Regions from separate parts of the Bacillus sp. GB_SG_008 genome, predicted to be linked through region 1. Evidence: riboswitches for the same ligand, from Rfam matches in the RefSeq annotation. Region 1 holds a riboswitch; each other region holds the start of a gene.
The links. Region 1 has a riboswitch for S-adenosylmethionine ahead of metK (methionine adenosyltransferase). Riboswitches for the same ligand answer to the same signal wherever they lie in the genome.
Positions count from the first base shown of each region.

Region 1 (15,653 bases):
CGCATTGTTTTTCTTTTGGGCTGCAATCGTCCCCGCTACATGCGTACCATGCTCTGTGTAGTACACTAAGCCAGGATATTCCGGTTTACCAGCTTTTATCCAATCCTCGTATGTTGTTTCCATCGGATCTGCATCGTTATCTATAAAATCATATCCGCCTTTATAAGCGCCTTTTAAATCAGGATGATTATAGTCAATACCTGTATCAAGAACACCAACCTTAATCCCTTTACCTGTAATGTTTTCTGCATGGAGCTTGTCCACGCCAATTTGCGGAATGCTGTCCGCCATTTTTGGCTGAATTGTTTCCTTTGTTTCTTTCGTTTCTACCGGAGGTTCTACTTTTACCTCGTAATCTTTAAAGACACGTTTTACTACTCCGGATTGAATTAAATCCTGCACCGCCACGCCAGGTAAAGTCATCGCTACACCGTTGATCGCGTTCTTGTATTCACGTGTAACCTTCATTTTTTGCGTATCGTACGTGCCAGCATCCTTTTTCGATTTCAAGGATTCGACATGTTGCTTAAACACTTTATGTTCTTCATCCACTTTTGCTTGCGCAGTAGTAGAAGCTATTTTCTTACCTTTCGCCGCTTGTTTCATCACTTCAATTTTCGCTGGAGCCTGATTGAATTCTACGATAACGTTGACTAATTCAGGACTATTCGAATCAATATCAGGTGAAATCGTAAAATTAGAATTTGTATCTAACTGTTCCAACGCTTGTCTTTGTTCTGGAGACAGATTCGTCAACACCTGTTCCGCATTATCAACTGGCTTCAGTTCAACCGCGCTTTCTGCCAATACGTTATACGGAATACCTTGTGACAATAGCATACCAGCAACTAACGTTCCTGTAAGAACCCTCCCAAATTTCCCTCTCTTCATACAAGTTCCCCCATCATTTGTTTTTATTTGTAGTCATTGTATAACATAAATTTCCGAAGCTATTAGACTACGATTCTACTTCCTTATCTTAATAAATTTAAACTTTTCTGAAAATTATCAAAAAGGAATATTTTTTATAGGTATTAGTTCTATACCGTATAGTACAAAAGAACTACTTTATGATTGAAAAGAAAATGAAAAAGTAGAAGTAGTATGTCCTTTTTGTAATGGCACAACGCGACAAACAAGAAAAGACCCAAGAGAATAATCCTCACTTGGGTCTTTATTTAGTCATGTTAGCGAGTTTATCCCGCTATTCACGGACAGTAAGATCCCCCTCTAGATTTAGAGAAAACGAAGAAGATAGGTTGAGGATAACTCGATTGGGTGAGCTTTCCATTAGTGGGGGATGAAGCCCACCACTGATGGAAGTTTCACTTTATTCGCCGATAGGAAAGTATATACCTTTCCTATCGTAACTACACCTCTGTCCTCGCTCTTAGGGGCTCGCCAATCGGCGAGTTTTCTCTATGATTGTTGACGAACCGTGACTTGCTTAGGTTCTGTTGTAACTTTAAAACCGTCTTTTGTAGCCACATCAGCTGAGATCGTATACGTTCCATTTGGAAGATCCGCATTAGGTACCCATTGTGTTTTCAGTGTATGTTCATTTTTCACTTCAAACGAATCGACTATCTTTCCGCTTGCATCTTTAACATTAATCGTCCAGTCTACTCTAGCATAAGCCCAGGCACTAATATTTGCAGGTTTGCTTTTGTTAATATTTGCAGTCGGAGTTATATGGATCGTTTGAACAGCCATAGTATATTTAATATAGCTCGGATCTCCCCAAACTTTGTACGATTGATTTCCTGCATAATCAATGGCTAGAATAATAATACTTTTCGGTTCTGTATTGACTAAGAAAGATTTTTGCTCAAGACCTAATGAATAATGTTGTCCATTCACCCATACAACAGCAGAATTAAAGTCACTTGCATTGTCTTGCGGATTGAAGGAAATTTCATATTTTCCGTTCTTTGGCGTTACTGTAATATCTGAAACGGTCGGAGCGATGGAATCTACCGTAATTGGCATTTTAACAATCTGTGGCTTTGCGTTTGGATAATCTAATGTTGTTTTGATAACATATTGATAAACACCATCAGGCACATATTGTCCGGATGAGTCTTTCATATCCCATTTATATCCGTCATACTTTGTATCCCCATATGACATTATATTTTTTCTAAATTTCCATGGAGTACCAGTATATTCACTAAAGTCGCCTAAATTTTTAATGAGATTTCCAGATTGATCTTCAATATACATTTCAACTTTGTCTAAATTACGTAAGGCTTGGAATGACGGATAGATACCATCGAGTATATAGTTTTTCGAGAATGCAATATGGTTAGGACTAAACCTTCCAGTATATGGGTTATATCCTAATGGATATCTTTCTGAATTCTCATCCCAAAGGGCCGTATATCCTACAAACGCATCCTTCTCCCATGCAGGTGCGTCGATATTTCGTGGTTCATCCCAGTTCCCATAGAAGCCCATATATGGAACAGTTAAAGGAACTGCTTTATCCTGGTCTTTAGCAACCGGAACGAGACGAACAAATCCTTCTACAAAACTATTTTTCTTTAAGGAATCTGGTAAAGTTACATTAACAGTCAGCATTTTTGTTTGACCTGGTTTGATTTTAACTAATGCTCCTTCTGTTTCTGTAACTGTATTATCATTGACAGTGACTGTCGCACCATTAATACGTTCACTAGTTAATGTTAAATACTCTTTTAAATCCAAGTGCCCATCACTATCTAAATCAAATTCCTTCATTTCCGTCTTATCTTTTAATACATCTACATAAACTTTATATTCAATATCATCACTACTATTTTTACCTTTAGGAGCGTCGAATGCTTCCATGTTTAATTTGAAACTTGTATTTTGACCTATTTCCTTTAAAGCAACCGCTCCCGCTTGTTCTAAAGGCGCATTTCTATTTGTCACAATGACTGGTGTATTAATGGCATTTTGAATTTGCATTAGACCTGACCCTTGTACACGTGGTGAATATGGAACTTCTCCATCGGTCCTTGGATCCATGGCAATATTAGCTGTATTCATTAAAGCAAGTTTTGCTTTTAAAACTGTATCTTCTGAATGGGTTAATCCTTTTTGATAAAGGGCCTGCAATAACAATGCTGAACCGCCTGCAACATGAGGTGCTGCCATGGATGTACCACTCATCATTTCATAATCATTACCTGGTATAGTAGAATAAATATTTCCACCAGGGGCAGAAATTTCTGGTTTAAAATCTAATGTATGTGGAGTACCCATCGATGAAAAACTAGACATACTATCTTTTGCTGGGTTATCAACGAAAGCACCGCCTGCGAATTTCATACTTAAATATTGACCGCTTGGCAGACTATTCATTTTGCTCAGTAATGCTTCACCTGCAGCTTTACTTGTTGTGGCCGTTGGTGCTGCAGTTGGACTTAATTTTAGAGTAGGATAATCTGGCAAAACAGTAGGCGGTATCATAATAACTGCCTTTGCTCCAGCTCTCTTAGCTGCCCATTGAGCGGATGAATAATCGCTATATACATTTAATAGTTTAACTACTGCAATATAGTCAGTTTTTCCTTTAGGATAATCTGATGCATTCTTTCCTTCCCCAACATATACCAAATCATAAGGTACATCTGGTGAAAGAACCTTAGAGACTTTAAAATTATACGATGCTGGAAATTGCGTTTGATCTTTGAACGGCACCGAAAAACCACTTGCATCTGCTAATGCATTTAAATGAAGTTTAGTATTTTCATAGGAAGCAACCGATAACGCATATGGACTTACACCCGGTGCACCAACTGTTCCAATATCAGGATTTTCTGCATATGGTCTTAATGAAGAGGGAATGATATTATTTTTCGTACTGTAGGCTGAATTACCAGCTGCCACTACAACAAGGGTGCCTTGTTCTGTCGCAACTCGAATTGCTTTTTGGATCGGATCAAATTCTTCATCTACATAGCCTGCATCGGCACCTAAGCTCATGTTTATTACATCTGCATCCAATGTAATGGCATGCTCGATACCCGCTATAATATCATCCTCATAGGCACCACCGCCATTATCAGAAAATACCTTCTCAGCTAATAGTTGAACACCTGGTGCAATACCCTCGACACCGCCATTCGTTTCATCGCCATTTGCTCCAATTGTACCAGCCACGTGTGTACCATGCGGGCTGCCTTTTGTTCCCGGAATGACATTGGTATCATTGTCTGCCCAATCATATCCTGTTGGAATTTTATCGGAATACCAAATTTCGTTTACATCTGTCTCAACAAATTTTTGATTAACTTTATCTTGAGTCCATTTTTCTTTCGCTTTGGCTGTGTCAGATAGTTTCATATCTTTGTGCGTATAATCAATCCCGGAGTCTACGACCGCTACTACTAATCCTTCACCTTTATAACCATATTGTTCCCATACTTTTTGAGCTTGTACTAATTCTTTACTTGCTCCCATCGTTTCCTGGTATGTTCTAGCAACATGGACATTCATAACCCCTGGAATAGACTTGATATCTTTAATATTTTGAAACTCTGTTTCTACACTGAATCCGTTAAACCCTTCGAAAAAACGATGCTTCACTTTAATAGAAGCATTTGATTTAGAATTTTTTTCTTTTGAGATTTGTTCGATTACTTTGTCTTGCTTTTGTTTATATAAAGCTTTTTTGCTTTTGGCTGTTTGCTCAATTTCTGTTGGTTGTTCAACTTCTACAATTAAGCGAACAGTATCATTTGGTTTATATGCTGTAGCCAAACCTTCTTTTTTAACGTCTTTATATAGTGAATCATCTTGACCTGTTTCGATCTTATCCTTATCAAAAAATAATTGTCCTCTTTGTTCCACAATTTCTTCAACCATTTGCGACTCAGCAGGCGTAACATCACCTTCTGCAAAAACTGTAAGTGATGAAAAGAATAATGATGTTATAGCTGCTGTGGCCATTACTTTAAATGCCTTCATTTTTCTTTTTTTCATTAACATATCTCCTTTTTTAGATTCTTAATCTACTAGTAAACTATGCTTCTGTCCTTATTATCTAAAATTTTGATTTTTCTGGAAATTATACAGAAGAAGTAATTTTATAGCCATTGGTTCTAAACCAAAATAAAACAAAAGAACTATTCCGCACCTTACTATTTAAGTATAGTAAGGCGCAGAACAGTTCTTTTAAGCGCGTCTATTCAAGAAAACGGAACAAGCTGATTTCGAACGGCATATATGACTGCTTGTGAACGGCTTTTCACATTTAGTTTTTTGAAAATCTTATTAATGTGAATTTTAACTGTTTTATCACTGATATATAGGGCTTCAGCAATCTCTTTATTGCTAAGACCTTTGACCAATTCAAACAGTATTTCTTTTTCACGCTCTGTCAGTTCATTTTCATTTGATTCTGATTTCGTTTGCTGATGGTATGTAATCAACTTTTTAGTCATGCGCGGGTGAATCACAGAATCTCCTTGTAATACCATCCGGATTGCCGCCACCACTTCCTCGGATGATGAATCCTTTAATAAGTAGCCATCTGCACCTGCCCGAAGAGCAGACATCAAGTATTCATCATGTTCATACATCGTTAATACGAGAATACGGCAGTTCGGATACTGATCTTTCACGAGTGATGTAGCCTCGATACCATTTTTCCCTGGTAAATTGATATCCATTAAGATACAATCAGGTTGGCATTCTTCCACTTTCTTTAATACCTCATCCCCGGAAACAGCTTCTCCAACTACTCGCATATCAGATTCGAGCTCCAATATACTTCGAATTCCATCACGCAAAACAGTATGATCATCCACTACTAATATTCGAATCATGATACTCCTCCCCCATCTCTGAATCTGGAATTAACAATGTAATTTCTGTACCTTTTCCTGCTGAACTATCAATCTGAAGGGCAGCCCCTAGCTGTTCAGCCTGTTCATTCATATGTAATATACCATAATGCGGCTCATGCTTTGCTTTAATCATAGATTCAAAAAGGGAAAAGCCAATTCCATTATCCTTTACCTTCAAAAGTACATGTTCCCTTTGATAACTTAGTAAAATGTCAACTTTGTCTGCCTTCGCATGCTTTACGGTGTTCTGCAAGCTTTCCTGCAAAGTATCAAAGATGACTCGTTCTTTCGTAAAACTAAGTTTTCGAGAACGGCCTCTTTCATGATATGTAATGGCTAGATCATATTCTTTTTTTAAGGATTGAATTTTATTTGTAATTGCTTGTTTTAGCCCTAGCCTTTGTGTTGGATATGGCTTTAAGGCATAAATAGAATAACGAACTTCACTTAAACTCTTCCGTAATTTTTTTATGCTTGTATCTACCACTTGCTGCATGTCCTTTGGTCGATCTGCGTACTTTTTCTGAGCTGACTCCATTTGGAATATCACCCCTGCCAATGCTTGTGCAATTCCATCATGAATTTCACGGGCAATTCGATTTCTTTCTTCTAAAATCGTTCGTTTTTCCTGTTCAGAGACGAGTGTCCGTGTTTTAAGTAAGCTGCCCAATTGATTGGCAAACGTAGCTAAAGTCTGTACATCTTCGGTAATAAAACTTGCACTTCTGCTTTTCCCTGCCACAAACATTCCAACTAATTCATGATTTACTTTAAGAGGTAAATATACAAGAGAGCGCATAGCATTTTCAAACACTTCATCTCCTGGAGCCATACCTGTTTTCCAATCAGTAACAACAATCGTTTCGGATATTTCTTCAAACTTCGCATGAACATCAGAATAATTCGAAATATCAGAACGAACTTCCCCATCCTTTAGTAAAAGTGTCCAGGTTCCCTCATCTTTTGCCCATAAAACATATGCCTGTATTCCTAGGAATCCTTTCAGTGATTGTTTCATCTGCTGTAAGTTTCCGGCAGATAACCCACGACTTAATTCCGTCGTAATAGAAAAAAGCTTATATAAGCGTTCTTTTTCCACCCGTATTTGCCTAACGAAAGAGCTGATGATACAGATTGCCACAAGCGGAAAAAAGAAGAACAAAACCATAATTTCATCCATCACTCCGCGATATCGGTAATCTAAAATATGTATAAGTGAGGAATAAAATAAACAGATACTCACACTCAAGAGTACTAATATATTTTTTTTACGCCACTCTTCTAGCGGATATGGCTGAGGAAGAAGTATGATTAAAAGATCGTAAAACAGACTGTTAAAAAGGCAAAGAAACACGCTAAATAAAAACAAGCTTATGAATTTTTCATATAAAACTGAGAGATTCATCCCAGAAATAAAAAGAGAGAAACATTCACTGGAAAGCCATTCTGCTAATACGATACTAAGAGCAAGCTGTGCACAATTAAATACTGTCCTTTGCATAGGTAAGCGGCGAAGCAAATGGATACATAACATCGCACATACACAAGAAATAACAGTTATATGTATCCCAAACTGCCAATTCATTGTATAAATGAGCGTAAGACTGAGTGTGATTCCCCCTCTCCAAATACGGATAGGAAAATACTCAGTAATCCCCATAAACATAATTAATAACAAAAGCAGTATAAGATGAGAAGGCATTTTACTTAAAAATAAAGAAATGATAACAGCAATCAAACCAAGAAAAGAAATAGAATAAATATAAAAACTAGCTACTTGTTCTCTCATAGAAGTAAAATCTATCTTTTTCAAAATGATCCCTCCCTCAAAAAATCTATTATTATCATTATCTAACAAAAAACCGGCACTGGCAAAATGAGAATGTTCCCATTAGCCAATCACCGGGCGTGCGCTGTCTCTTAGGAAGGGCGGCACACTATTAGTATAAAATGGAATCCCCCCCTTCACCATCCACCAAATGTTATAATTGTAAATATATTCTATTCTAATCATATAGAACTAAAGATGTATAGGAATCAACTTCATAATTGTTTCTTTACCACTAAAAAAAATCTATTTTGTTCATATAATTCGTACTGCTAAGAATAAATTGGGCTATAAATAAGCTTCATATAAGAATCACACAACATACTCATATTTTAAGTGCGCATTAAAAAAAATGAGGTGATTTTTTCATGAATAACCAGCCAACGTACTTTCCGTATGTAAATTATAATCAACAGCAGTATTATCAACATCCAGGTTATCAACATCCGAGTTATCAACCATCCGAGGATACAAGGGAAATCGACGATGATGTCTATCGTCCCGACGATGCTGAAGATGCTCCAACAACCCCACCACCGGCACAAGCACCAGCAGCACCAGCAGCATTTTCTTCTCCTATACAAACGTTTCAAATACGATCAGCGATGTGTAATTGTTTAGGGAGATGGGGATTTATTGGTTTAAGAACACCAGGACCTTTTGGAAGAGATTTTTGGTTTTATCCAACTGAAGTTAGACAAAACGGGGTAGTCGGATATATTTGGCAAGGAGGACGCCGCCGAAAAGTAAGCTATCGATATTCACAAATTAGAAACTTTATGTGTATGTCTTAACGTGAATAACAGACCAACTATTTAAAAAGAAGAGGAGGAGTCCTCTTCTTTTTATATTTCCTATAAAACTTAAGGAATTTTATAGCATCCCAAAACAAGCTTCATAATTATTTCCGAGACTCAATTACAGCTATTAAATTTTTCAAATTAATATTATGATTAATGTAACTAATTCGAAAGAAGTTGAGAGATATGAAAAACATACGTTTAAGAAACGGAAAAGAAGTAATTATAAGAGAAGCTTTACAAGAAGACGCTCAATCTATGATTGATTTTTATAATGTAGTCGGCGGCGAAACTGATTTTCTTTCATTCGGGAAAAATGAGTTCAGTATGTCTTTACATGATTATGAAAAATTCATAGAATCTACTGGAGCAGATAATAGTTCCATCATCTTACTGGCAACAATGGATGATGAAATCATAAGCATCGCATCCATTACCTCTAGCCCAAAAGCTAGAACGAAACATGTAGGAACACTAGGAATCGTAATTGCGGAAGAGCACTGCGGATTCGGTTTAGGTAGAATACTGATGGACGAGCTTATCGAGTGGGCAAAATTAAATGGGACTACGAAGAGAATACATCTCGTAACGAGAGAAGATAATGCTAAAGCAATAGAATTATATAAGAAAGTTGGCTTTAAAGAAGAAGGATTATTACAACAAGATACGTATATAAATGGTGTTTATTATAATACTCTTATTATGGGCTTGATGATTTAACTACTATAAACACGGGCAGGAGGTTAACAAAAAACCTCCTATCCATACAAAAATTATTTGGTCATTCGCTTTACGCTTCAGTACTCCCTAACGATTTCATATTCTCTCTCATCAACCTTATAATGCTCTCATAATACGAATGTTCATGCTGAACAAATTTACTTTTATCTACGGTCTTATGGATTAAAACTTTTTCCCCAGCTTCATTCATTTCGAATCCTTCCACTGTAATTTCATCCATTTCTCCTAACCAAAGTTCAGAAAAACTGTTAAATTCAGCTTTAACAATGCCTGATACTTCTTCTATTTGCAGCTTATATTCATCCATTGGTTTTTTATTTTCATATAAAAAAACGTGAGCTAATTCTTTATCAATAAAATCATCTATTGCACCACAATCATCGATAATACCTAATGACACGAGTTCATCAAACGAGACATCGATTCCTACTTCTTCCTTCACCTCTCGGATTCCATCATATACTGTTTCATGTGCCAAAATATGTCCAGCAGCTGTAATGTCTAACAGATTCGGATAGTCCTTTTTTGTCTCACTACGAATTTGAAAATGAATATAATCTACTCCGTTTTCTCTACTTATAAACCAGCAATGAAACGTCTCATGCCAATGCCCAAGTTTATGTACTTCTTCGCGAGTTGCTACCCCAATTGGATTTCTATGGTTATCAAATATTTTCAGTAATTCGTTCTCCATGATAGCTTCTCCCCTTCCCCATTCACTTCCTATTCTGTAATTGGCTATATTCTTCTTTTGTATTCACATTAAGAAATAACTCTTTCGACAGCTGCGATTCTTCCGCTGTCACATACTGGACATTACACTGAGATAATAGCCCTTGCATACTTCTCTTACCTTCCTTTAATAACTGTTCTATTTTTTCTTTTACCTTGTGATGATATAGCGCTAAAAGTGGTTGCTTCCGTCCTTCAACTAGTGGAACAATTGCTTCATATGTTTCGTCTGCTCGTTCGATGAATGTCATCGCCCATGCTTTCGAAATATTTGGTGTGTCACACGGTGCAACAATATACCAATCTGCATCTACAAATTCCATGCCTGTTACTAAACCGGCAAGCGGACCGTTTCCTTTATACAGCGCAATATCTTCTACAACTGGTACATGCAGTATATGCGAGAGCTCATTTGTAATCGCTGGATGGCTAATCACAACAATGTCTGTAACAACTTCTTTCAATGCTTCTATACTATGTTCAATAAATGTTTTTCCGCACCAAGTTACTAATGCTTTCGGTTCTCCAAAACGACTGGACTGTCCGCCGGCTAATACAATTCCTGCAATTTTCACTGGCGATGCAACTCAAATGTAATGTGTCCAAGCTCTGGTAAAATTAATTTCTTCATCGCAAGGCGAACCGCACCTGTTGATCCTGGCATAGAAAAGACAACTTTCCGTCCAATTGTCCCGCCAATTGCCCTGCTTAACATCGCCGCGCTTCCGATATCTTCTAAATAGCTAATCATCCGAAATAGTTCTCCAAAGCCTACAATTTCTTTATCAAGCAACGCTTCAACTGCTTCGATTGTAACATCACGTTTTGTAATTCCTGTACCGCCGTTTGTTAACACAACATCTACATCTTCTTGTTGGCAGCCTGTTAACACAGCTTGCTGAATGCTTTCTTTATCATCTTTCACAATTTCATAAGCTGTTACTTGATGATTTGCTTCTATTAATAACTCTTTTAATAACTGGCCGCTTTTATCTGTTTCTTCTGTACGTGTATCCGAAATCGTTATGATTTTACAACGAACCTGTGCCGGTGCTTGTTTTTTATGTTCTGTGACGCTCATTGTCATTCGCTCCTTCTTCTGAACTATCTAAATTTTATCATATATGATGCAGCAACAAAAAAATGTGCGGCCTGTCACACATTTTTATAGAAAAAACATCTCGCTTCCGTATTTTTCCTTATAATAGAAATATAGGGATTTTCAAAAGGGAGGAAATGAATATGGATACAATGAAAAAATTAACGACCTTATTTATTTTACTTTTCGTCGCTTCCATTAGCGCCGGCATGGTACTAAAAGACGCTGTGCCTTACGCAGCCATCGGTGGTTTTGGATGTGCCACAATCTTTTTACTTTGTAGTGCATACTGCTTTGGAAAATCCCGTTCACAGAGGGGGCAATAATTGATGTTCGGTAAAAAATCAACCGCGTGTACATCATGCGGAAAGGAAATTGCGGTACACGAACGTTCTTGGATTTACATGCAATATCCGCCAAGCGGTATAACAAATATTCAGAAATATATTGAGCTGGGCGGAGAAGTGTATTGTACTTCCTGCGTTGGAAAGTTAGAAAAACAGGAAAGTAATTAAATAAAAAAAGCCTTGCGCGTGTGCGCAAAGCTTTTTTCTTCCTATATTATAGACCAGCTTGCTCTTTTAAAGCTTCAGCTTTGTCTGTACGCTCCCAAGAAAGATCTACATCAGTACGTCCGAAGTGGCCGTATGCTGCTGTTTGTTTGTAAATTGGGCGACGTAAGTCTAACATTTTGATGATACCAGCTGGACGAAGATCGAAGTTGCTGCGAATTAGTTCTACTAATACTTCTTCAGATACTTTTCCAGTGCCGAATGTATCAACAGAGATAGATACTGGTTTCGCTACGCCGATTGCGTATGCAAGTTGTACTTCTGCTTTGTCAGCAAGACCTGCTGCTACGATGTTTTTCGCAACGTAACGAGCTGCGTATGCTGCAGAACGGTCAACTTTTGTTGCATCCTTACCAGAGAATGCACCGCCGCCGTGACGAGCGTATCCACCGTAAGTATCTACGATAATTTTACGACCTGTTAAACCAGCATCCCCTTGTGGTCCACCGATAACGAAGCGGCCAGTTGGGTTAATGAAGAATTTTGTTTCTTCATCGATTAATTCAGCTGGTACAACTGGTTTAATTACGAATTCTTTTAAGTTGCGATCGATTTGTTCCCAAGAAATCTCTGGGTGATGTTGCGTAGAGATTACAATTGTATCAACGCGAACTGGTTTACCGTTTTCATCATACTCAACTGTTACTTGTGTTTTACCGTCTGGACGTAAGTATGGTAATGTATCATCTTTACGAACTTCAGTTAAACGACGAGCTAATTTATGAGCAAGAGAGATTGGAAGTGGCATTAATTCTTTTGTTTCATTACATGCGAAACCAAACATTAAACCTTGGTCGCCTGCACCGATTGCTTCGATCTCTTCGTCAGTCATTTGACCTTCGCGTGCTTCTAACGCTTTGTCAACACCCATTGCGATGTCAGCAGACTGCTCATCGATAGATGTTAAAACTGCACAAGTTTCTGAATCGAAACCGTATTTTGCACGAGTATAACCAATTCCTTTAATTGTTTCACGAACGATTTTTGGAATATCTACATAAGTAGAAGTCGTAATTTCTCCCGCTACCAATACTAAACCAGTTGTTACTGTTGTTTCACAAGCTACACGTGCGTTTGCATCTTTTGCTAAGATTGCATCTAAAATTGAATCAGAAATTTGGTCACTAATTTTATCTGGATGTCCTTCAGTTACAGACTCAGATGTGAACAGATGACGTTTTTTTGTCATGTGGTAAACCTCCCGACAGTAAATGTATATATTGTACGGAACTCATCCTTAATTTGCCACAAACTGCGACATTCATGTATTCTCCCACAAGCGCAAAAGAAAAACCTTTCCTATATATAGAGGAAAGGTTGTATTCGCTACTTGCATACTGCTTTTTGCCCTTCGCTCTTATCGCTCGAGACATTACATCTCGCACAGGTTTAAGCACCTATTCACTTGCGCTTGTCGTACATACAAGTGAGGTTGCCGGGCTTCATCGGGCCTGTCCCTCCGCCAGCTCGGGATAAGAGAGTATCCGTCCTCAACTATACTAAAGAAATGCTTTTCATTTGTCAATCCATATACACATATTCCTATAAGTTTTTAACGGCAGAAATTTATGGAAAAAAATAATATAATAACACAAACAAAAATAAATAAATAGTATACATTATTTATATCATTGTGTTATACTTTTAGTGGGAATTACGAGGAATATTCATAAATCAAACAAAGGATGGTAAATAAATATGAGTACTGTGAATGTCCAAATTGGATTACATGAGTTATTAAACGGAAGCAATGCACAGGTTCAATTGAGCGTTCCACAATTAACTGAAAAAGTATTAATGAGAAAAGAAGGACGATTAACTTCTACTGGCGCTGTTTCTGTTTCAACAGGAAAATATACAGGACGTTCTCCGAAAGATAAATTTATTGTAGACGAAGCATCTGTTACGGATAAAATCGCTTGGGGTTCGGTAAACCAACCGATTTCTGAAGAGCATTTTAATAAATTATATACAAAAGTATTAGAATACTTAAAAGAAAAAGAAGAACTATTCGTATTCAAAGGATTTGCAGGAGCAGACCGCAACTATCGTCTTCCTCTTCAAGTTATTAATGAATATGCATGGCATAACTTATTCGCACATCAATTATTCATTCGTCCAACTGAGGAAGAATTAAAAAATCATGATTCACAGTTCACAATTGTATCTGCACCAAACTTTAAAGCAGATCCAGAAATCGACGGCACGAACTCAGAAACATTTATTATCGTTTCATTTGAAAAGCGTATCGTGTTAATCGGCGGTACAGAATACGCTGGTGAAATGAAAAAATCAATCTTCTCTATCATGAACTACTTACTTCCAGAACAAGATATTTTTTCTATGCACTGCTCTGCAAACGTAGGTGAAGAAGGCGATGTTGCTTTATTCTTCGGTTTATCTGGAACAGGTAAAACAACATTATCTGCTGATCCAAACCGCAAATTAATTGGTGATGACGAGCATGGTTGGTCTGATAACGGCGTATTCAATATTGAAGGCGGTTGCTATGCAAAATGTGTGAACTTATCTCGCGAGAAAGAGCCACAAATCTTTGATGCGATTAAATTCGGCTCTGTTTTAGAAAACGTTGTGCTTGATGATCATACACGCATTGCAAATTATGATGACACTGCATTAACAGAAAATACACGTGCAGCTTATCCAATTGATGCAATTGATAACATCGTATTACCTAGCGTTGCAGGTCATCCAAATACAATCATTTTCTTAACTGCTGATGCATTTGGCGTATTGCCTCCAATCAGCAAATTAACGAAAGAGCAAGCTATGTACCATTTCTTAAGTGGTTACACGAGTAAATTAGCAGGAACTGAGCGCGGTATTACTTCACCGCAAGCAACATTCTCAACATGCTTCGGTTCTCCATTCTTACCGCTTGATGCATCTCGCTATGCAGAAATGCTTGGAGAAAAAGTCGAGAAGCACGATGCTAAAGTATTCTTAGTGAACACTGGCTGGACTGGCGGCGAATACGGTGTTGGAAAACGTATGAACTTAGGTCATACACGCGCAATGGTGCAAGCTGCATTAAACGGCGAGTTAGATAGCGCTGAAACAGCGAAACATGATATCTTTGGTCTTGAAGTACCACTTCATGTTCCTGGTGTACCTGATGAAGTATTAATGCCAGAACAAACATGGACTGATAAAGAAGCTTACAAAGCAAAAGCAACTGAGCTTGCGAATAAGTTTAAAGAAAACTTCAAGAAATTTGATAACGTTTCTGAAACAATTGTAAAACTTGGCGGTCCAATCGCTTAAACCCGACTTTACTTTGAAATATCCTAAATCATGTGAATAAGTATGTTGTTATTGCAAGAAAACAAGTACTCACCGACAAAGCCCACGTTTTCTTGTGATAGCACATGCTTACATATAAAAGAGGCCTACGATTCATTTCGTAAGCCTCTTTCCTATTTGCAAACATTTTTGACGATTTCTAAAAAATCAGCTATCAACCTTACAAAATATGGATATAATATATAAGTACACGGTAAAGGAGGGACTTCCATTGCTCTTCTTTTTAATCGCTCTTATTCATTTTGTTATCCCAGCTCTTGTTGGCTTAACATTATATTGGTACACACCTAAGCATAGTATTTTTTATGCGGTCCTCAGCGTTCTTCTCACAGGTATGATTCTTATTAGCTTTTTCCGCTTACCTTTTCTCAACTGGATTCCATTTATTACAGCTATTTTGTATCTTATTTTCTTACCTAAAATAAAAAAATAAGAAAGCAGATTTGATCTGCTTTCTTATTTTGATATATTTTCTTTTACGAGTAATGTTTGATTAGCTTTTTTAGATTTTACAAGCCACAAACCAACAAAAATAACAATTCCACCTATCATTTGTTGTAAAGATAGCTGCTCTCTCGCCCATATTGCCGCAAATAAAACTGCTACAAACGGTGTAACGTACATATACACCATCGTATGAGATGCACCAATTTTTTGAATCCCAACGTACCACATAACAAGCCCAAATACAGTAACGAAAAAAATCGAATATAATAACGAAAA
Region 1 covers NZ_JBPZSK010000001.1:1,206-16,858, reverse strand. The annotation lists gene ACTDJC_RS00075 (S8 family serine peptidase) at 1-891, opposite strand, end outside; gene ACTDJC_RS00070 (S8 family serine peptidase) at 1,420-4,968, opposite strand; gene ACTDJC_RS00065 (response regulator) at 5,175-5,813, opposite strand; gene ACTDJC_RS00060 (GAF domain-containing sensor histidine kinase) at 5,788-7,647, opposite strand; gene ACTDJC_RS00055 (hypothetical protein) at 8,031-8,456, shown strand; gene ACTDJC_RS00050 (N-acetyltransferase family protein) at 8,649-9,182, shown strand; gene ACTDJC_RS00045 (NUDIX hydrolase) at 9,253-9,897, opposite strand; gene mobA (molybdenum cofactor guanylyltransferase) at 9,920-10,510, opposite strand; gene ACTDJC_RS00035 (MogA/MoaB family molybdenum cofactor biosynthesis protein) at 10,507-11,016, opposite strand; gene ACTDJC_RS00030 (hypothetical protein) at 11,178-11,360, shown strand; gene ACTDJC_RS00025 (hypothetical protein) at 11,364-11,549, shown strand; gene metK (methionine adenosyltransferase) at 11,596-12,795, opposite strand; SAM riboswitch class I at 12,961-13,085, opposite strand; gene pckA (phosphoenolpyruvate carboxykinase (ATP)) at 13,305-14,891, shown strand; gene ACTDJC_RS00010 (hypothetical protein) at 15,142-15,363, shown strand; gene ACTDJC_RS00005 (DMT family transporter) at 15,387-15,653, opposite strand, start outside.

Region 2 (8,163 bases), on a different contig from region 1:
GTAATAGAGGGTTTTGCGAAAACAAGGGAGGAATTCACATGTATTTACACGGCACAAGCCGCATTAATGAGCAAGGACACTTAGAAATTGGAGGATGCGATGCTACTGAACTTACAAGAGCATATGGGACACCACTTTATGTTTACGATGAAGCAGCAATTCGTGAGAAATGTCGTGCATTTCATCGTGCTTTTAGAGAAAGTGGGTTCTCTTATCAAGTAGCATATGCAAGCAAAGCGTTCTTGTGCATGGAAATGTGCAGGTTAGCTGCCGAAGAAAATATGTCGCTAGATGTTGTGTCTAGCGGAGAACTATATACGGCGTTGCAAGCGGGATTTCCAGCAGAGCGCATCCATTTTCATGGTAATAATAAAACAGAAGAAGAAATAAGAATGGCATTAGAAGCTAATATTGGCTGCTTTGTTGTAGATAATTTTTTTGAACTAGAGGTATTGCATGATTTAGCGAAAGAATACGGGCAAGTTGTGAATATCTTGCTGCGCGTGACGCCGGGAGTAGAAGCGCATACACATGAATATATTACAACAGGTCAAGATGATTCTAAGTTTGGTTTTGGTATTTCAACAGGGCATGCATCACAAGCGATAAAAAGTGCATTAGAAAAATCAAACTATCGTGTATTAGGAATTCATTCTCATATCGGATCGCAAATTTTTGAGACGGCAGGATTTGTTCGTGCAATTGAAGTGCTTCGCAACTTCTTGGAAACAGTGAGAAAAGAAATGAACTATGTAGCTCCAGTATTAAATGTAGGAGGCGGTTTTGGAATTCGCTATACAGAGGGAGATACACCGCTTGCCCTTGGTGAATATGTGAAAGCTGTGACGGATGCGGTACGCGAGCAGTTTACAGTATGTGAATACCCCCTTCCAGAAATTTGGGTGGAACCAGGCCGTAGCATTGTTGGGGATGCAGGAACAACGCTGTATACAGTTGGAGCGATTAAAGATATTCCAGGTATCCGTAAATATGTATCGGTTGATGGAGGTATGACAGATAATCTTCGCCCAGCACTTTATGGAGCCCGTTATGAAGCATTACTAGCAAATCGAGCAAATGAATCTGCTGAAGAGGTTGTTTCAATTGCAGGCAAATGTTGTGAAAGTGGGGATATGCTCATTTGGGATGTAGAGCTTCCAAAAGTTGTTTCTTGTGATCTCTTAGCTATTTCTTGTACAGGGGCATATGGTTATTCGATGGCAAATAATTATAACCGTATTCGTCGCCCAGCAGTTGTGTTTGCAAAAAACGGAAAATCACAAGTTGTTGTGGAGAGAGAATCGTATGAAAATATTATTGAGAACGATCGCATACGTGTAAAGGAACTTGTATGACTGCGTCCTTACTTAGCTGAAGTGGGAGTTGTTTAGGTGAACAACTCCTTCTTTGTCAAAAAAACATAAAATTTATCGGAAAACTAGGATTGAAAAAAATCAGAATTGTGATAAAATACAAATATAATTCTTATCAAGAGTGGCGGAGGGAACTGGCCCGAAGAAGCCCGGCAACCTACTTTATAGGAGTAAGGTGCTACTTCCAGCAAAATGGTATCCATTTTGGAAGATAAGGTAGATACGTTACCGGAACAGTCTTTTCGAAATGGGAAAGATTTTTTTTATGAAAAAGGGGGGCTGTTCGTGGGAGTGCGCGGACAATTTGAAGAAGTAGCAAGTCAGATTCAATCTATGCTTGCTGATATGAAATATGGTTCTATTACAATTGTTGTGCAAGATGGTAAAGTAATTCAGCTTGAAAAAAGTGAAAAAGTACGCTTAAAATAAGCACGCTGACTAGAAAAACTAGAGGCGGCCCTAATCTATTTCTATAGGTTAAGGCCGCCTTTTTGTATGGGTGTTATGAGGGGGGACAACGATGTTAACGTACGAAACGTGGCAAGATAATTTTGTTTCATTTCAGGAAGACGACGAAACGAAAGGCGCTTTGGCAGCAGTACGCTGGGCGTATGAACATTATGAGGACGATATTGTTTATGCATGCAGCTTTGGGATAGAGGGAATGGTTTTATTGCACGTGATTAACCAAGTAAATCCATCTGCAAAGGTTGTATTTTTAGATACAAATGTTCATTTTCAAGAAACATATGACTTAATCAAAAAAGTCAGGGAACGATTTCCTAAATTGAATATTATTGAAAAGCAGCCGGCACTTACACTTGAGGATCAAGCAAAAGAGTATGGTGATCAATTATGGGAACATAATCCAAATCTTTGTTGTCGATTAAGGAAAATTAAGCCGTTAGAAGAAACGCTAACAGGTAGGAAAGCATGGATATCAGGTTTAAGAAGAGAACAGTCTGAAACGCGAAAACATACGCAGTTTGTCAATCGAGATCATCGCTTTCAATCTGTTAAAATTTGTCCGCTTATTCATTGGACTTGGAAAGAAGTATGGCGCTATGTATACAAGCATAATTTGCCGTACAACCCACTCCATGATATTGGGTATCCGAGCATCGGATGTGAAAAATGTACCGTGCAGGTGCAAGAGGGTGGAGATTCGCGAGATGGGCGCTGGGCCGGGAAGTTGAAAACAGAATGTGGTCTTCATTATCAATGAAGACTACTATTCGTTAATACTTGATATAGAAGGAGAAAAAGAAAATGAGTGATACAAAAATATTAGTCAATCGAATTGATGAAACATATGAAACAGCACATATTGTAAAAGAAATTGAGTTAGATGGAATCGCATTAAGTGATTTAGAACTCATTGCGATCGGTGGATATAGCCCACTTACTGGCTTTTTAGGAAAGAATGATTATGTGTCAGTAGTAGAAACAATGCGATTAGCAGATGGAGATGTATGGAGCATTCCAATTACATTACCTATAACAGAAGAAAAAGCGAAGGAATTAAAAGTGGGGGAAGAAGTTCGACTTGTAAAAGAAGGTGTAACTTACGGTGTGATTCAAGTTCAAGAGATTTATGCGCCTGATAAAGAAAAGGAGGCGTTACTTGTCTATAAAACGATAGAAGAAGCACATCCGGGTGTTAAGAAATTATACGATCGTCCGGATATATATGTGGGAGGACCAATTACGCTTGTGAAACGGATTGAAAAAGAAAAATTTGCCGCTTATCATTTAGATCCAAATGAAACGCGAGCAGAGTTTGCGCGGCGTGATTGGAAAACAATCGTTGGTTTTCAAACAAGAAATCCAGTTCATCGCGCGCATGAATATATTCAAAAAGCAGCGCTTGAAATTGTTGACGGCCTGTTTTTAAACCCACTTGTTGGAGAAACGAAATCAGATGACATTCCAGCTGATGTTCGAATGGAAAGTTACGAAGTACTTCTAGAAAACTACTATCCAAAAGATCGTGTCTTTTTAGCAGTATTTCCAGCAGCGATGCGATATGCTGGGCCGCGTGAAGCGATTTTCCATGCACTTGTAAGAAGAAACTTTGGGTGTACGCATTTTATTGTCGGCCGTGATCACGCTGGTGTTGGAAATTATTATGGCACGTATGAAGCGCAGGAAATTTTTACGAACTTTACAATAGAAGAATTAGGAATTACACCCCTCTTTTTTGAACATAGTTTTTATTGCACGAAATGTGAGGGAATGGCATCAACGAAAACATGTCCGCACGGAAAAGAAGATCATGTCATTTTATCAGGTACAAAGGTAAGAGAGCTCTTGCGAAATGGAGAACTGCCACCAAGTACATTTAGCCGTAAAGAAGTCGTAGAAGTCTTAATTCGTGGTTTGCAAAAAGAAGTTGTGACAAAGTAAGGGGAGAAAAAGATGGGAACAAATATTACTTGGCATACAGCATCTGTTTCAAAGGAAGAACGCCGAAAGCAAAACAAAAATCATAGCTTTGTTCTTTGGTTTACAGGATTGTCGGCTTCTGGTAAATCAACGGTGGCAAATGCAGTAACTCGCAAGTTATTTGATAAGAATATTGGTAATTATGTGTTAGACGGAGATAATATCCGTCACGGTTTAAATAAAGATTTAGGATTTTCGGAAGGTGATCGCACAGAAAATATTCGCCGCATCGGTGAAGTAGCGAAATTATTTGTTGATAATGGAACAATTGTATTAACAGCGTTTATTTCACCGTTTCGTGAAGATCGTCAGCAAGTGCGTGACATATTAGAACAAGGTGAGTTTGTTGAAGTGTTCGTAAAGTGTCCGATTGAAGAGTGTGAAAAGCGTGATCCGAAAGGACTTTATAAAAAAGCAAGAAGCGGGGATATTAAGCAATTTACGGGAATTGATTCTCCTTATGAGGAGCCGATTCAAGCTGAAGTTATTGTGGAAACGCATCGCTATTCTATCGAACAGTGTGCGGAGCAAATTATTGCTTATTTGCAAGAAAGAAGCTTTATCTAGGAGGAGATACATGATGAGTTATGAAAAAGTATGGGCAAACAATGAAAAGCTAAATGCAACTGAAAAAAAGAAATTAGAAAAAGACGGTTTAGAAGTTTTTAAAGATATTCCGTATTATGCTGAGCATGGATTTTCGTCTATTCCGAAAGAAGAATGGGATTCTTTTAAGTGGGCAGGTTTATATTTGCAGCGCCCAAAAGAGGCAGGATATTTCATGATGCGTGTAAATATACCATCTGGAATTATAACAAACGAACAGGTGGAAACTCTTGCTTCTATCGCTGAAGATTACGGCCGTGATGTGCTTGATATTACAACGCGTCAAGCTATTCAGTTTCATTGGCTGCAAATTGAACAAATTCCAGATATTCTGCAGCGGCTAGAGAAAGTAGGGTTATCCACAGCCGGTGCATGCGGTGATATTACACGTAATATTACAGGGAATCCACTTGCTGGAATTGATGAAAATGAATTGTTTGATACACAAGTAATTGTGCAGGAAGTATATGAATATTTTCAGCATAATGAAGAGTTTTCAAATTTACCTCGCAAATTTAAAATGTCGATTAGTTCGAATGTGTACAATTCAGCAAATGCTGAGATTAACTGCGTAGCATTTACACCTGCAACGAAAGAAATTAACGGAGAAACAGTCATTGGTTTTCATCTAAAAGTAGGCGGCGGTTTATCAGCGCGTCCATATTTAGCAGAAGAACTAGATGTATTTATTTTACCGGAGCAAGTGAAAGATGTAGCAATTGCCGTCGCAACCATTTTCCGTGATTTTGGATATCGTGAAAAGCGTCATCTTGCTCGTCTAAAATTTCTTGTTGCAGATTGGGGACCAGAAAAATTTAGAGAACAGTTATTACAATACACAGGAACTTTACATGATAGAGGAGAAAGTGCCCTAAAGGGTTGGAATGCTGGTTATTTTTACGGTGTTCATAAGCAAAAGCAAGATGATTTATACTATGTTGGTTTTAATGTACCAGTTGGTCGCCTGCATGCAGAAGAAATGTATGAGATTGCTAGAATTGCAAAACAGTATGGAAACGGTGAAATTCGTACATGTAATTCGCAAAACTTTATTATTCCGAATGTACCGAAAGAAAATATTGATGTCCTATTGCAAGAACCACTATTGGAAGCAATCTCTGCAAAACCAAAGTCATTTATCGGTTATGCAGTTTCTTGCACAGGTATTGAATATTGTAACTTGGCATTAGTGGAGACGAAAGAAAGATTACGCAATATTGCGGATTATTTAGATACACAGCTTGTATTAGATGTGCCAGTTCGTATTCATATGATCGGTTGTCCAAACTCTTGCGGACAAAGACAAATTGCGGATATCGGTTTGCAAGGTGTCAAAATGAAAACGAAAGAAAAAGGGATTGTTGAAGCTTTTGAAATTTATGTAGGTGGAACGTTACTAGACGGCGGTACTTATAATGAAAAGCTAAAAGGGAAAATAGATGGTGAAGATTTGCCGCATGTTCTCGTTGCGTTTTTAACATATTTTAAAGAAAATAAACTTCCTAGTGAAACATTTTATGAGTTTGTTGGTCGTATTGGAATAACGGATTTACAAGCAGCATTAAATACGATTTTAGAAGAAGTGATTGCATCTTAGGAGGGGAACAATATGGACTTATATCGTTTTGAAGCAGTTTTAGCAAATGGTGTTGTTCCTGTAGTCGTTGTTGCGCAAAGTGAAGAGCAGGCATTTCGTCTCGTTGAAATAGAACTTGAAAAATATTTTCTGCCTTTACCGGAAGTGAAAGAGATTTCTTTATATGAGAAGAAGAAAATTCGAAAGGGTGCAGCTTTTGTTTTGCATGAACAAGAAACGACTTAATACGATGCTAACAGGCAGTAAGATGAAGATTTGTAGACTTCCATCAGTAGAAAAAATCTACTAATGGAAGTTTCACTTTATAGAAGAAATGGGGAGAAAGTATGGGAAAAGTGTACATTGTTGGTGCGGGACCTGGCGACCCAGATTTGATTTCTGTTAAAGGAGTAAAATGTATTCAACGAGCAGATGTCATTTTATATGATCGTCTTGTAAATAAAGAGTTACTTTCTTATGCAAAGCCAGAAGCGGATTTAATTTACTGCGGGAAACTTCCGAACTATCACACAATGAAGCAAGAAACGATTCATGCTTTTCTAGTGAAATATGCAAAGAAAGGCAAGGTTGTGACGCGTCTAAAAGGCGGAGATCCTTTTGTGTTTGGAAGAGGCGGAGAAGAAGCGGAAGCATTGGTGAAACATGGTATTCCGTTTGAAGTTGTTCCGGGTATTACAGCTGGTATTGCAGCTTCTGCGTATGCGGGAATTCCTGTTACACACCGAGAAGCTAGTACAAGTTTTGCGGTTGTAACAGGGCACCGGAAAGAAGGTGCAGAAGAAGAGGTGAAGTGGGAAAACTTAGCGAAAGGTGTGGATACGCTTGCTGTTTATATGGGTGTAAGCAACCTTTCTTATATATGTGAACAGCTTTTGAAATATGGAAAAAGTGAACATACACCAGTGGCGATGATCGAGTGGGGGACAACAGTATCTCAGCGTACAATTACAGGAACATTAGGAAGTATTGTATCTGTGGCAGAGAATGAGCAAATTCAAAATCCAAGTATGATTGTAATTGGTGAAGTTGTCCGCTTCCGTGAGAAAATTCATTGGTTTGAACAAACGCTTGAACATTCGTATCCACTCAGCGGAGTACTTTAATATGAAAGCAGTATTATATATTTGTCATGGCAGTCGTTTACAGGAAGCATGTAAAGAAGCGACTGCTTTTGTTACATCGTGCATGGAACGTGTATCAGCTCCTATTCAACAAATGTGTTTTTTAGAATTAGCACAACCTTCTATCGCTGAGGGGATTACAACTTGTGTGCAAAAAGGGGCAACTGAAATTGTGATTGTCCCTGTCTTTTTATTAGCGGCAGTTCATGTGAAAAAGGATATTCCTAAGGAGTTAGAACGGTTACAAAATCAGTATCCTCATGTGTCATTTTCATATGGAAATCCATTTGGCGTTTCTCGTGAACTTGTTACTGCAGTTCTAGATGGTAGCGGAATGAAAGCGATTGGCAAACGAGTTACCCTTTTACTTGTAGCAAGAGGGAGTAGTGATGAAGAAACGTTAAGAGATGTCCGGGACATTGCGTCATTGTTTAAAACGGCAGATGAAGTAGCAGAGGTCGAAGTATGTTATTTAGCAGCGGCTAGGCCACAATTTGAAGAGAAGCTACATGAGCTTGATCAAACAACGAACGCCCCTATTGTTATCCTTCCGTATCTTTTGTTCACAGGATTGTTAATGAAGAGAATTGAAAAAGCAGTTCGGGAAAACAACCATTCTCACATTGTATTATGTCCGTATTTAAGCAAAAACCAGGCTTTTCAAGACATGCTAATTGAACGTACAGAAGAAATGATAAGGGAGGATGTATATGTACCCATTAACAGTGCGAATAAAGAATAAGCGTGTTGTTTTCATTGGCGGCGGACGAGTCGCGGCATTTAAGATTGCACCTTTATTGCAAGAAGAAGCCAGTATTATTGTAATTAGTAGAAAACTTGATAAAAGTTTAGTTCAGCTTGTAGAAGAAGATAAAATTCGCTGGTTTCAAAAAGAATATGAAGCAAGTGACCTTGCAGATGCATTTTTAGTCGTGGCTGCAACAAGTGATCCACTGTTAAATGAGAGAATTGCAAATGACGCAGCGCCGAATCAACTTGTAAATGTAATTACAAATCCTGA
Region 2 covers NZ_JBPZSK010000003.1:317,695-325,857, reverse strand. The annotation lists gene lysA (diaminopimelate decarboxylase) at 39-1,355, shown strand; SAM riboswitch class I at 1,483-1,591, shown strand; gene ACTDJC_RS09395 (YezD family protein) at 1,659-1,802, shown strand; gene ACTDJC_RS09390 (phosphoadenylyl-sulfate reductase) at 1,894-2,598, shown strand; gene sat (sulfate adenylyltransferase) at 2,643-3,779, shown strand; gene cysC (adenylyl-sulfate kinase) at 3,792-4,385, shown strand; gene ACTDJC_RS09375 (nitrite/sulfite reductase) at 4,399-6,021, shown strand; gene ACTDJC_RS09370 (DUF3906 family protein) at 6,034-6,246, shown strand; gene cobA (uroporphyrinogen-III C-methyltransferase) at 6,348-7,124, shown strand; gene ACTDJC_RS09360 (sirohydrochlorin chelatase) at 7,126-7,884, shown strand; gene ACTDJC_RS09355 (NAD(P)-binding protein) at 7,853-8,163, shown strand, end outside.
Region 2: linked by a shared signal. The riboswitch ahead of ACTDJC_RS09395 (YezD family protein) and the one ahead of metK (methionine adenosyltransferase) in region 1 are both predicted to bind S-adenosylmethionine.

Region 3 (6,176 bases), 700 kb from region 1:
TCCGATACCCGGTGCGACGGCAACGTGTGCTTGTGTTAATAGTACATCAGCAAATTGCTCTGACGTATATCCATCTGGAACAGGAAGCCATGCGAAAAAAGAGCCTTTTGGTGCAACTGCATTCCAGCCGATAGAACGACAAGCTGTAATGAAAGCATTTCTTCGAGATTCATAGCGTTCTACTAGTTCATCTACGCAAGTTTGCGGACTTAATAAAGCTTCGCAAGCAGCTTCTTGCACGGCACCAAAAATACTGACGTACATATGATCTTGTAATAAGTTGATCGTTTCGATGACACTTTCATTACCAACGGCAAATGCAATGCGCCATCCTGCCATATTATATGTTTTTGATAACGTATAAATTTCAATGCCAACATCTTTTGCTCCATCAACTTGTAAGAAACTAATTGGCTTTTTAGTATCAAAACCAATGGCACCATACGCGAAATCATGACAAACTAAAATGTCATGTTTGTTTGCAAACGATATAGTTTCCTCGAAGAATTTTGTTGTTGCAATGGCTCCTGTTGGATTGTTCGGATAGTTTAAAAACATTAATTTTGCTTGTTCAGCAGTTTGTTTATCAATCTTTGTATAATCAGGTAAAAAATGATTTTCTGCTAATAATGGCATTGTTGCAAGTTCTGCTTTCGCTAAGGCAACACCTGATAAATAATCTGGATAGCCAGGATCAGGAACGAGAATTGTATCGCCTGGATTTGTAAAACAAAGCGGTAATTCAACTAATCCAGCTTTTCCGCCAAATAAAACAGCTACTTCGGTTTTGGGATTTAACTGTACATCGTATTCACGCTCATAAAACGTAGCGACAGCTTCTTTTAAGCTTTCATGCCCGCGAAATGGCGGATATTTATGATGAATTGGTTGTTCTGCTGCACGCTGTAGCGCTGCTACGATATGCGCTGGCGTTGGCTGATCTGGATTTCCTTGTCCTAAGTTAATAACATCATGACCAGCTTGCACGGCTTTGTTGACTTTTGTGACAAGCGTAGCAAAAAATTGTGTTGGTAGTGATGTTAATACCTCAGAAGGTTGAAAATGTTTCATACTTTCCACCTCTTTTGAAAATTGTTGCAATTATAGTGACAAATGATATAATCTTTTCAACTTTTTGTAAAGGAAAAAAATAAAAGGGAGTAGGGAGAAATCAATGAAAATTGCTTGTATTCAAATGGATATCACTTTTGGTGATGTAGAGAAAAATATAGAACACGCTGAGAAAAAAATAAACGAAGCAATGAAGGAAAAGCCAGATGTTATTGTATTACCAGAGCTATGGACAACAGGTTATGACTTAGGTCGACTTGCTGAAATTGCTGATCCAGATGGGGAATACACGAAACAACTATTATCGAAGTGGAGTAAGCAAAATTGTGTAAATATTGTTGGAGGATCGATTGCTAAGCAAACAGAGAAAGGTGTTACAAATACAATGTATATTAGTAATCGAAGCGGAGAAATTGTGGCTGAATATAGTAAAGTTCATTTGTTTCAACTGATGGATGAGCATAAATATTTAATTGCTGGAAATGAAACTGGGCATTTTCTATTAGAGGATATACCGTGCGCAGGAACAATTTGCTATGATATTCGTTTTCCAGAATGGATACGTGTTCATGCTGCACACGGGTCAACGGTATTATTTGTTGTAGCAGAGTGGCCACTTGTTCGCTTAGCGCATTGGCGGTTATTACTTCAAGCAAGGGCAATTGAAAATCAATGTTATGTTGTAGCGTGCAATCGTGCCGGACGTGATCTAAATAATGTATTTGCAGGGCATTCGCTTATTATTGATCCTTGGGGAGAAGTCGTCAATGAGGCAGATGAAACAGAAATGATTTTGCATGGAACGTTAGATGTAAAGAAGGTTGCTGAAGTTCGTAAAGGGATTCCTGTTTTTTTTGATCGCCGTTCAGAATTGTATAAGTAAAAAAGTATTGACAAGTAATTTTTATTCTTGGTATAGTCAACAACAGAAACTGAAAAATTCAGACAACTATATACTCTTATCAAGAGCAGGTGGAGGGATTTGGCCCGATGAAACCCAGCAACCGACCGTAATACCATTGTGAAATGGGGCGCACAGTTCGCGCCTAGTAAGGCACGGTGCTAATTCCAACAGAAAGAAAAACTTTCTGATAGATAAGAGGGGAGAAGTGAATCTTCAAACCTCTTTCGTCATCGAAAGGGGTTTTTTTATGATGAAAAACCCGAATACATTTAGGGGGAATCAAAATGGGATACAAACAATTAACAGAAGAAACAGCCGTTACATATGCGAAAGAACATGGTTATTTTTCAGAAAAGGCAGTTGTCACTTGTGAAGAAATTGGTGATGGGAATTTAAATTATGTGTTTCGTTTACGTGATGGGAAGAAGGGATTGATTCTTAAGCAAGCTCTTCCATACGCAAAGGTAGTAGGAGAAAGTTGGCCGCTATCTTTACGCCGTGCAACCATTGAAAGTGATGCATTGCAAATTTTTGCAAAATACGTACCAGAGTATGTACCGAAAGTATATGGGCACGATGAAACATTAGCGATTAGTGCTATAGAAGATTTATCAGCTTTAACGATAACGAGAAAAGGATTGATAAACGGGGAAGACTATCCACTATTATCCAAACATATCGGGCGTTTTTTAGCTCATGTTCTTTTTTACACATCCGATTTTGGATTACAAGCAGAAGAAAAAAGAGTGCTAGATAGTCAGTTTGTAAACCCTGATTTATGTAAAATTACAGAGAATCTTGTATTTACTGATCCATTTGCAAACTATGAAACAAATGAGTATGAAGAAGAATTACAAGATGTTGTTGACGAACTTTGGTGTGATAAAAATTTGAAGCTACAAGTAGCGCAGTGTAAGTATAAATTTTTGACGCGAAAAGAAGCATTAATTCACGGTGATTTACATACTGGAAGTATATTTTCATCATCTTCAGAAACGAAAGTGATTGATCCAGAATTTGCGACATTTGGTCCGTTAGGGTTTGATCTAGGTCAATTTATTGCGAATTTATTATTAAATGCACTGTCGCGTGAAGAAAACAAACGCAGCGTATTATTTTATCATATTGAGCAAACATGGAGTGTTTTCGTAGAAACATTTACAAGGTTATGGATGCTCGAAGGCGTAGAACCGTATACGAGAGAAAAGCAATGGCTACCAATTGTACTGAACAATATTTTCATTGATGCAGTTGGATTTGCAGGATGTGAGGTCATTCGCCGTACAATTGGATTAGCGCATGTTGCAGATTTAGATGAGATTTCTCATAAAGAAACACGATTACAAGCAAAAAGGCATGCATTACGGTTAGGAAGAAAATTACTTCTACATAAAACAGAAAATGCAGATGCTCGTTTGTTCCATATATTATTTGATTCTATTGTTTTGGGGAAGGAAGTAAAAGCGTGAGTATAAGCATAGCAGTACCTCGTTCTATTAGTTGGAAGGGAGATTCCATCGCTCTTTTGAATTAAACGAAGTTGCCGACTATTGTTGAATATAAGGCATTAACTACAATTGAAGATGTTTAGAAAAGTATTGTTTTATTAGAGGTGCAAAGGGATTATAAAGTGAAAATCGCAAAGATATTCGGAAAAACAAAAATGATTTAGCTTGTTTTTATTTACCACTTTTTTGGAGTCTCTCTTACTTATAATAAGAAGGGAGGAGAGACTATGGAGGAATGGATATCGGTTATTGGCAATGTTGGCTTTCCAATTGTTGTTACGCTATACTTACTGCATAGAATTGAAAGTAAGTTAGATAGCGTTATTGTCGCGATTGAGAAGTTACCAAAGCAGATGCAAAGATATGAAGCTCCAAAATAAAGTGAAACTTTCATCAGTGTGGGGGACTTCATCCCCCACTGATAGTTAGTTGAATCAACCGGGTTCTTAGGGGCAGTAAGAGCCCCGCCTATCTTCTTCGCTTTCGTGGGGGTCTTACTGCCCAAAAGTAGCGGGATAAAATATGTGATGAAAACGGATTGTGTGGTAAAGGCACAATCCATTTTTGTATATATTTAAATAGAAGAAAAAATTTGCTGAACTTTACTGTGCGGTATAACCACCATCAATGACAACAGCTTGTCCTGTAATGCCTTTTGCTTTCTCACTTGCTAAAAATAAGGCGTAGTCTGAAATTTCCTCCACGCTAAGCAATCTTTTTTGTGGTACAAGCGGGTAAATGACATCCTCTAATACATGTTCAAGCGGGACATCTCTTGTTATCGCTAAATCTTGAAGTTGGTTGCGAACAAGAGGCGTATCAACGTAGCCGGGACAAAGTGCATTTACTGTAATATTACACTCGGCACCTTCTAATGCTGCTACTTTTGTGAGCCCAATTACCCCGTGTTTGGCACTGTTATATGCAGATTTGCCAGCAAAACCAACAAGACCATTAATAGAAGCTATATTAATGATGCGTCCGTATTTTTGTTTTTTCATAATAGGAAAAGCATGTTTTATCGCAACAAACGGTGCAATTTGCATAATCTTAATAAGCATTTCAAATTTTTCAGTTGGAAAATCTTCAATTGGAGAAACATATTGCATACCTGCGTTATTAATTAATATATCAAGTGAACCAAAACGTGCAACTGTTTCAGAAATAGCTTGTATAATCTCTTGTTCTACTGTCACATCACATTGCATTCCAAATACTTTATATCCTTCGTTCTGTAATTGTTTCGCCGCCTCTTGTGCCTTGTTCTCTAAACGATCTGTAATCATTACAGTTGCGCCTTCTTTTGCAAAGGCTTTTCCCATTTCGTATCCAATTCCGCTTGCGGCACCTGTTAAAAATACAACGCGATTTATAAACATTTTTTATTCCATCCCTTTCATGAATATAGTTAACTCTATTGCTCTATTTAGAGAAATAAGGATGGAAATCCTGCAATCTTTTGGAAAAAATGCTTAAGCTATCTTGTAAAGCAAAATACTGTTTGTTATACTACTTGGTAAAGCAAGATACTTATACTTATCTATCTTGTAAAACAAGATAGAAGGAGGATTTGAATAATGTCGACGAGTCAAATGCTAAAGGGTATTTTAGAAGGATGCTTGCTTGCTATTATTTCTGAAGGAGAAATATACGGATACGAAATGAGTGAAAAACTGGCACAGTACGGTTTTACAATGGCAAGTGAAGGAAGTATTTATCCGTTATTAATTCGTATGCAAAAAGAAGGATTGATTACGAGTACGATGAAGGAGTCACCATCTGGTCCAAAGCGAAAATATTATACATTAACAGAAAAAGGTGAAGATGCATTAGATGATTTCATGGAAAGGTGGGAAGCGATGCAAAGTAGTGTGCAGCGGTTGTTAGAGGGAAAGGAAAGCAGACGATAAAGTCTGTATTCCTAACGCTGAAACAATGAAAGGAAATCAAAAATAAGTAATCTAGACGAGGAGGTTACATATGAACGTTTCTAAAGAAGGTAAAAAGTTTTTGATTGATATGAAAGTATATTTATTAACAAAAGGAATAAAAGAAGATGATATAAATAACTTTTTAGAAGACGCTGAGCTTCATTTAATAGAAGGAGAAAAAGGAGGAAAGACGGTAACGGATATTTTTGGAGACTCACCGAAAGAATATGCAGAAGAATTGGCTGAAGAGATGGAAGTTGATAAAAGGGAAAATATAAAATCTCTCGTTACTTCAATTGTTAGTATTGGTGGGTATTGGATATTGAATAGCATTTTATTTAGTAATCCCAATCATCATCTAACGATTTCAAATGTAGATTTAATTGGGTATCCAATCATTTTACTTCTTTCTATTATAATAACGGTTGTTGCATTAAAAATGTCTTCTTTTAAAAGCAAATTAATAGAGTTTAGTATTATATATGTAATGGTTATGATTCCAATTCTATTACTTGTATTAATTAAGTTTGTTGATAAATGGATGGGGATACCGATTATCCAATTGTCAGGATCGCAAAGTTTTATTTTGGCCGGAATTATATTCTTAGTTTTAATTATTATTGATTTTTACCTTCTTCGTTGGATAGGGGTACTTACAATAATTTTACCAATTTCTGTTATGTTCATATTTGAAGGGTTAGCAAAACAAAATCTATATTGGAGTATTCTTCAAATGTTTTTAGCGTATGGAAGTTTAGCTTT
Region 3 covers NZ_JBPZSK010000001.1:704,637-710,812, forward strand. The annotation lists gene ACTDJC_RS03615 (pyridoxal phosphate-dependent aminotransferase) at 1-1,071, opposite strand, end outside; gene ACTDJC_RS03620 (carbon-nitrogen family hydrolase) at 1,175-1,954, shown strand; SAM riboswitch class I at 2,028-2,173, shown strand; gene mtnK (S-methyl-5-thioribose kinase) at 2,260-3,444, shown strand; gene ACTDJC_RS03630 (YvrJ family protein) at 3,711-3,863, shown strand; gene ACTDJC_RS03635 (3-hydroxybutyrate dehydrogenase) at 4,086-4,862, opposite strand; gene ACTDJC_RS03640 (PadR family transcriptional regulator) at 5,061-5,393, shown strand; gene ACTDJC_RS03645 (DUF1129 domain-containing protein) at 5,464-6,176, shown strand, end outside.
Region 3: linked by a shared signal. The riboswitch ahead of mtnK (S-methyl-5-thioribose kinase) and the one ahead of metK (methionine adenosyltransferase) in region 1 are both predicted to bind S-adenosylmethionine.